Linked DNA regions of Prochlorococcus marinus XMU1405. Each later gene encodes a partner of the first gene's protein in a complex. Links are inferred from orthologs where the notes say so. Each region holds a gene or a part of one and is shown on either strand. Other genes may lie near its edges. The genes, in order: nuoH and HA148_RS01545.

What was found.
Region 2: the proteins of nuoH (region 1) and HA148_RS01545 are in contact, whole or in part, in a cryo-EM structure (PDB 6KHJ), measured with the Thermosynechococcus vestitus proteins. The link is inferred for Prochlorococcus marinus XMU1405 from one-to-one orthologs. Residues at the interface, in WP_126985484.1 of Thermosynechococcus vestitus: Gln8, Lys26, Trp29, Leu30, Pro33, Met34, Met37, Leu38, Leu83, Ile84, Phe85, Lys86, Glu87, Asp88, Val89, Leu90, Pro91, Ala92, Thr100, Ala104, Val107, Ile108, Phe111, Leu112, Tyr114, Ile115, Ile125, Ser126, Leu128, Phe133; in WP_126986108.1 of Thermosynechococcus vestitus: Gly6, Tyr7, Glu8, Tyr9, Phe10, Gly12, Phe13, Leu14, Ile16, Cys17, Ser18, Pro21, Ala24, Leu25, Ala27, Ser28, Leu31, Arg32, Pro33, Ser35, Arg40, Leu41, Thr42, Thr43, Tyr44, Glu45, Ile51, Gly53, Ala54, Trp55.

The regions. Positions count from the first base shown.
Region 1 is NZ_JAAORF010000001.1:157,067-160,344, reverse strand. The notes cover bases 212-3,157. They hold nuoH (NADH-quinone oxidoreductase subunit NuoH), read left to right. Parts: upstream 212-1,098; coding sequence 1,099-2,217; downstream 2,218-3,157. Other genes in these bases: HA148_RS00850 (NADH-quinone oxidoreductase subunit J), read left to right, coding at 2,926-3,157; ndhI (NAD(P)H-quinone oxidoreductase subunit I), read left to right, coding at 2,286-2,912; HA148_RS00865 (citrate synthase), read left to right, coding at 212-1,022. Also shown: more of HA148_RS00865, read left to right, coding at 1-211; more of HA148_RS00850, read left to right, coding at 3,158-3,278. UniProt on the Escherichia coli protein: NDH-1 shuttles electrons from NADH, via FMN and iron-sulfur (Fe-S) centers, to quinones in the respiratory chain. The immediate electron acceptor for the enzyme in this species is believed to be ubiquinone.
Region 2 is NZ_JAAORF010000001.1:283,700-286,986, reverse strand. The notes cover bases 333-3,287. They hold HA148_RS01545 (NAD(P)H-quinone oxidoreductase subunit 3), read left to right. Parts: upstream 333-1,606; coding sequence 1,607-1,969; downstream 1,970-3,287. Other genes in these bases: HA148_RS01530 (gluconeogenesis factor YvcK family protein), read right to left, coding at 3,229-3,287; HA148_RS01535 (NAD(P)H-quinone oxidoreductase subunit J), read left to right, coding at 2,702-3,232; HA148_RS01540 (NADH dehydrogenase subunit K), read left to right, coding at 1,974-2,702; HA148_RS01550 (rubredoxin), read right to left, coding at 1,101-1,529; HA148_RS01555 (photosynthesis system II assembly factor Ycf48), read right to left, coding at 333-1,091. In the rest of the region: more of HA148_RS01555, read right to left, coding at 75-332. UniProt on the Escherichia coli protein: NDH-1 shuttles electrons from NADH, via FMN and iron-sulfur (Fe-S) centers, to quinones in the respiratory chain. The immediate electron acceptor for the enzyme in this species is believed to be ubiquinone.

The DNA.
Region 1 (3,278 bases):
TATCCAAAAAAAGCAGTTTTTTAGAAACCGCTTACCTATTGATTTGGGGTGAATTGCCTACAGCTATTCAACTAAGAGATTTTGAACAAGAAGTTCAAATGCATAGAAGGTTAAGTTTTAGAGTCAGAGATATGATGAAATGTTTCCCTGCGACAGGTCATCCTATGGACGCTCTTCAATCTAGTGCGGCTTCTTTAGGGCTCTTCTATTCACGTAGAGCGATAGATGATCCTAATTACATTTACAACGCAGTAATAAGACTAATAGCAAAAATACCTACTATGATTGCCGCGTTCCAACTTATAAGAAAAGGACAAGATCCTATTCAACCTAGAGATGATTTAACTTACTCATCAAATTTTCTTTACATGCTGACTGAAAAAGAACAAGATCCTATAGCTGCAAAAGTTTTTGATAGGTGTTTAATTCTACATGCCGAACATAGTTTAAACGCCAGTACATTTAGCGCTAGAGTTACTGCAAGCACTCTTACGGACCCATATGCTGTCATCGCCTCTGCAGTAGGAACCCTTGCTGGCCCATTGCACGGAGGAGCAAATGAGGATGTGATTGCAATGTTAGAAGAGATTAAAACCTCAGAAAATGCTGGGTCTTTTTTAGATAACGCAATAAGAAATAAAAGTAAGATAATGGGCTTCGGCCACAGAGAATATAAAGTCAAAGATCCAAGAGCAATAATTCTTCAAAAACTGGCAGAAGAGCTTTTCATTAGATTTGGAGCAGATGAAATGTATGAAGTCGCTAAATCATTAGAAGCAGAGGCAATTCCAAGACTTGGACCTAAGGGTATATTCCCTAACGTGGACTTTTATTCTGGTCTTGTTTATAGAAAACTTGGTATTCCTCGTGATTTATTTACTCCAATTTTTGCCATATCTAGAGTGGCTGGTTGGCTAGCTCATTGGCGAGAACAACTTGGAGCAAATAGAATTTTTAGACCATCTCAAATCTATACAGGAGCAGCACCAAGAGATTGGATCAGCCTAGAAAATAGAGAATAATATTTGCAGCTTTTCATAAAAAAACACACATATTGATTGTGAAGAGTTAATCTATTAGATAAATAGCATTAAAATTTTGGAATACGGATTAGATCTCGAATATAGTTTTAATGAATTCTTAAAAGGTTTTGGCCTTCCCAGCGAAATTGCTCATGTAATTTGGCTCCCTCTACCTATGCTTTTAGTTTTGGTAGCAGCAGTTGTTGGCGTTTTGGTAACAGTTTGGCTTGAAAGAAAAATATCTGCTGCTGCTCAACAAAGAATAGGACCCGAATATGCAGGAGCTCTTGGGGTCCTCCAACCAATTGCAGATGGTCTTAAGTTACTTGTCAAAGAAGATATTATTCCTGCTAAAGCGGATGGAATACTCTTTACTGCAGGACCTATATTAGTTCTTGTTCCAGTCATCCTGTCTTGGTTAATTGTTCCTTTTGGACAAAATCTTTTAATAAGTAATGTTGGTATTGGAATTTTCCTATGGATAGCTTTAAGCAGTATTCAGCCAATTGGACTTCTTATGAGCGGATACGCATCAAATAATAAATATTCTTTATTAGGAGGTTTAAGAGCAGCAGCTCAATCGATAAGTTATGAAATTCCTTTAGCTTTATCTGTACTTGCTATCGTACTAATGACAAATTCACTAAGTACTATTGACATTGTTAACCAACAAAGTGGTGCTGGGATCCTAAGTTGGAATATATGGAGACAACCAGTTGGTTTTATAGTCTTTTGGATTTGTGCTCTTGCAGAATGTGAGAGACTTCCATTTGACTTGCCTGAAGCTGAAGAAGAATTAGTTGCAGGATATCAAACTGAATATGCAGGTATGAAATTCGCATTGTTCTACCTTGGTAGTTACATTAATTTAATCCTTTCAGCTTTATTGGTATCAATACTCTATTTGGGAGGATGGGGTTTTCCTATCCCAGTTGAATTAATAGCTAAGTTTTTAAACTTGCCCATTAATGCACCATTCATACAAGTTTTCACTGCATCAATAGGAATTGTAATGACTGTATTAAAAGCATATCTTTTAGTTTTCATTGCAATATTACTGCGTTGGACAACTCCTAGAGTAAGAATAGATCAACTATTAGATCTAGGATGGAAGTTTCTTCTTCCAATTTCTCTTGCTAATCTTTTGATAACTGCAGGATTAAAACTTGCTTTTCCACAATTCTTTGGTGGTTAAACTTAAGTAAAAATACTTAAATTTAAAATTAATCCACTAAAATAAAATAACTAAGTAAATTCTTCAAAATGAAAAATTTTCTTCAACAAATAAATAGCTATATCAAAGAAGCATTTAATGCAGGCAAATACTTATATAGTGGCCTATCAGTAACTTTTGATCATCTTCGAAGAAGACCTGTTACTGTCCAGTATCCATATGAAAAATTAATACCTTCTGAAAGATATAGAGGAAGAATACATTATGAATTCGATAAATGTATTGCTTGTGAAGTTTGCGTGAGAGTATGCCCCATAAATCTACCAGTAGTTGATTGGGTGATGAACAAAGAAACAAAAAAAAAGGAACTTAGAAATTATTCTATAGACTTTGGAGTTTGTATATTTTGCGGAAATTGTGTTGAATATTGCCCAACTAATTGTCTATCAATGACCGAAGAATATGAATTAGCTACTTTTGACAGACACAACCTAAATTTTGATAATGTAGCACTCGGTAGACTTCCCACAAACGTCACGACAGATCCTTCAGTTAAACCTCTAAGAGAACTCGCCTATCTACCTAAAGGTGTCATGGACCCTCATGAAATCTCAGCTTCAGATACTAGAGTTGGTAAATTACCTGAAGAAGTCTATGATTGGATGAGATCAGAATCCAATGAAAATAAAGATAAAGTTTCTAATTCAAACAATTAATTTCAATTAATTTATGTCTATTGCAATAACAACTCAAATTATTTGTTTTACAGTTTTATCTTTAGTTATCCTTATTGGTGCACTTGGGGTTGTCTTGCTAGAAAGTATTGTTTATTCTGCATTTCTTCTAGGAGGGGTTTTCATGAGTGTAGCAGGATTATATCTTCTTTTAAATGCAAGTTTTGTTGCTGCAGCACAAGTTTTAGTTTATGTGGGTGCAGTTAATGTATTAATAATTTTTGCAATTATGCTAGTAAATAAAAAAGAAGATTTAAAGCCCATCAATGACATTAAATCTAGAAGAATCATATCAACATCAATATGTTTAACCCTACTAAGCCTTTTAATAAGAGTTGACTTGACCAA
Region 2 (3,287 bases), 130 kb from region 1 along the record:
AGGTTGGTTACAGACAGTTGCTAAATCTTTCAAAAATTAATTTTTTTTTTATTATTAACTCAAGTTATTTAAGATTAGCTATTCCATTTAAGGATATAACCACGCTCGCCAAGTACAAATCCCTTTTGACTATCTAAAGCCTCCTTATCAAGAAAAACTATTTTAATGTAATTTGTGGGTAATTCAGAAGCAATGGGGTCTTTAATCCAAGTTTTACCTTGATCTTTACTTACTATTAAGGTTCCATTACCTCCACCAGCCCAAATATCACCATTTGGATCCCATCCCATGTCTAGATAATTGTATCCATTAAGAATTGGTATGATAGGCTTTGACCAATTTTCTAGATCATTAGTATCTTCATTAAATCTAATTTCTGCTCCTCTAGAAAGCATCCATAAACTTCCTTCTGGATTAAAACCAATGCTTTGAACTCTTTTGCTACTAGCTCTTTGATGAGCTATCCATGAATCACTATCTTTTTCCAAAGTAGAAAAGAAATTACCTAGACTACTTACACTGACATAATCTCCCTTATTAGTTCTTCTTAAATCTCTTACACCACCAGAACCAGATGCATCTACAACTTTTGCATTCCATGATTCACCACCATCTGAGGTTTCGTAGATAGCACCTGCAGTGGTAGCCAATTCTGCAACATCATTATCGACAGTTGTTATTAGAAATGGTTGGCCTGGTAATTTGTTACCTAGAGATAAACGTGTCCAATTCTTTCCTGCATCAAGTGTATGCATAACTAATGAAGGCTGACCTATTAACCATCCCTCTTCACCTTTAAAATCAATATCTAGGAGACGAAAGTTCTCTTCACTTGGTAAATCTAAATTTCTTTTTTCCCAATTTTCTCCTCCATCATTAGATTCCATAATAAGCCTGTTAGAGCCTACTAAAAATCCATTTCTATCATCTATAAAATCAACATCTAATGCATTAGCCTGGTCTTCAAACTTAATTGTTTTCCAAGGGCTGCTATCACTCATCTTTACTCCTGTAGATGAACAACTGCTCAATACAAAACAAAGAAGAACTGATAAAAGAAGATTGGGAATACTAGTAAAAATTTTTTTCATCTGTATATATTAATGCAAAGAGTACAAAGAAAGGAATATAGCAGCAGCAAAAGCCAGGCCTCCAAAAATCAATATGTTTTTTTGTCCAGGAGGTAAACTATTAAAACCAAACCCATAAACTAAATTTTCTTCAAAACCACTAGGTTTAGATTTGGGACCTATATCCTTGTAAAAATTTTTACCTGCTCGACAAACAGGGCAAGCGAAAGTATTCCCATCCAAATCTGAAAAAGGAGTATTTTTAGGTATGTTTAATTTTTTATTTCCTTCAGACGGATCATAAATGTATCCACAGCTTCTACATTCGAATCTATTTTGTTCTAAATTAAAGACAGGTTGTTCAACTTTTACTCCTGAGATATTTTCAGAAGGTTTTATCTTCTCAAGGTCTTCAACTATTTTGTTTTCCTCAGAGGCTGGTTGAATGTTTTCACTCACGGTTTATTATTGTTCTTTAAGAACTTTAAAAGATTTTGCTTCATTAAGCGACTTTTATTCAAAATTAATTTTTTAAGATGTTTGTATTAACTGGCTATGAATATTTTTTAGGTTTCCTTCTAATTGCCGCAGCAGTTCCAATTCTAGCTCTAATTACTAACCTCATCGTTGCCCCAAAAGGTAGAACAGGGGAAAGAAAGCTTACATACGAATCAGGAATGGAGCCTATAGGGGGAGCATGGATTCAATTTAATATTCGTTATTACATGTTTGCCTTAGTTTTCGTTATATTTGATGTTGAGACAGTATTCCTTTATCCTTGGGCTGTTGCTTTCAATAGATTAGGATTATTAGCCTTTATTGAGGCTTTAATTTTCATCGCAATACTTGTTATCGCTTTAGCATACGCATGGAGAAAAGGTGCTTTAGAATGGAGCTAAAAAAGTGAATCCACAATTATCCCCAAAAGCAATAAGAGAAATTCGAGAAGGAACTTGCAATCCTCTTGGTGCACCCCAAGTTACTACAGATTTAAGCGAAAATATTATATTAACAAGTTTAGACGATCTTCATAATTGGGCTAGATTAAGCAGTTTGTGGCCTCTCTTATACGGTACAGCTTGTTGTTTTATAGAATTTGCTGCCTTAATCGGATCTAGATTTGATTTTGATAGATTTGGTTTAGTACCTAGAAGCTCGCCAAGGCAAGCAGATCTGCTAATAGTTGCAGGAACAGTAACGATGAAGATGGCTCCAGCACTAGTAAGACTTTATGAACAAATGCCTGAACCTAAATATGTGATTGCGATGGGTGCCTGTACAATTACAGGAGGAATGTTCAGCGCTGATTCAACCACTGCTGTAAGAGGAGTTGATAAATTGATACCAGTAGATTTATACCTTCCTGGATGTCCACCAAGACCAGAAGCAATCTTTGATGCTGTTATTAAATTAAGAAAAAAAGTTGGTAATGAATCAATTTCAGAGAGGACAAAAACAGAACAAAATCACAGATATATGACATCTGATCACAAAATGAATCTTGTTTTCTCTGAAAATACTGGGGAATACCTCAACAAAACCTCAGCCAACGTTATTCCTTCCTCTAAAAAAGAAAAAATAACTGAATTGCCTGAAAATACCGAAAAAGCTGAAATTATTACCGAAGATTAATGGAAAAAGAAGATTTAGCCAAATCCTCAGATAATTCAATAGAAAAAGAAGGGGTTATAAGTCAATATTTATCTCAAGAAGGAATTCCAAATCAATCTTTATCTGATGATCACATAGGAATTGAAAACATTTCTGTGGAACCTAACAAATTATATGAAGCAGTTTCAGCTTTAAAAAATTACGGATTCAACTATCTCCAATGTCAAGGAGGATACGATGAGGGGCCTGGTAAAAATCTTGTAAGTTTCTACCATTTTATAACTGTTAATGATTTACAAAAAATCGAAAAAATTAATGAAGTCAGATTAAAAGTTTTCTTAAAAAGAGATTCTGATTTATCAATCCCTAGTTTATATAACATTTTTAAAGGAAGTGATTGGCAAGAAAGAGAAACTTTTGATATGTATGGAATAAATTTTATTGATCATCCAAATCCTAAAAGACTATTAATGCCTGAAGATTGGAGAGGATGGCCATTACGAAAAGATTATATTCAGCCAGATTTCTATGAACTTCAAGATGCGTATTAGTTTAATTTTTTTAATTTGCGGTATAAAAACATAACTGCTCTTGCGAGTCTCCTTT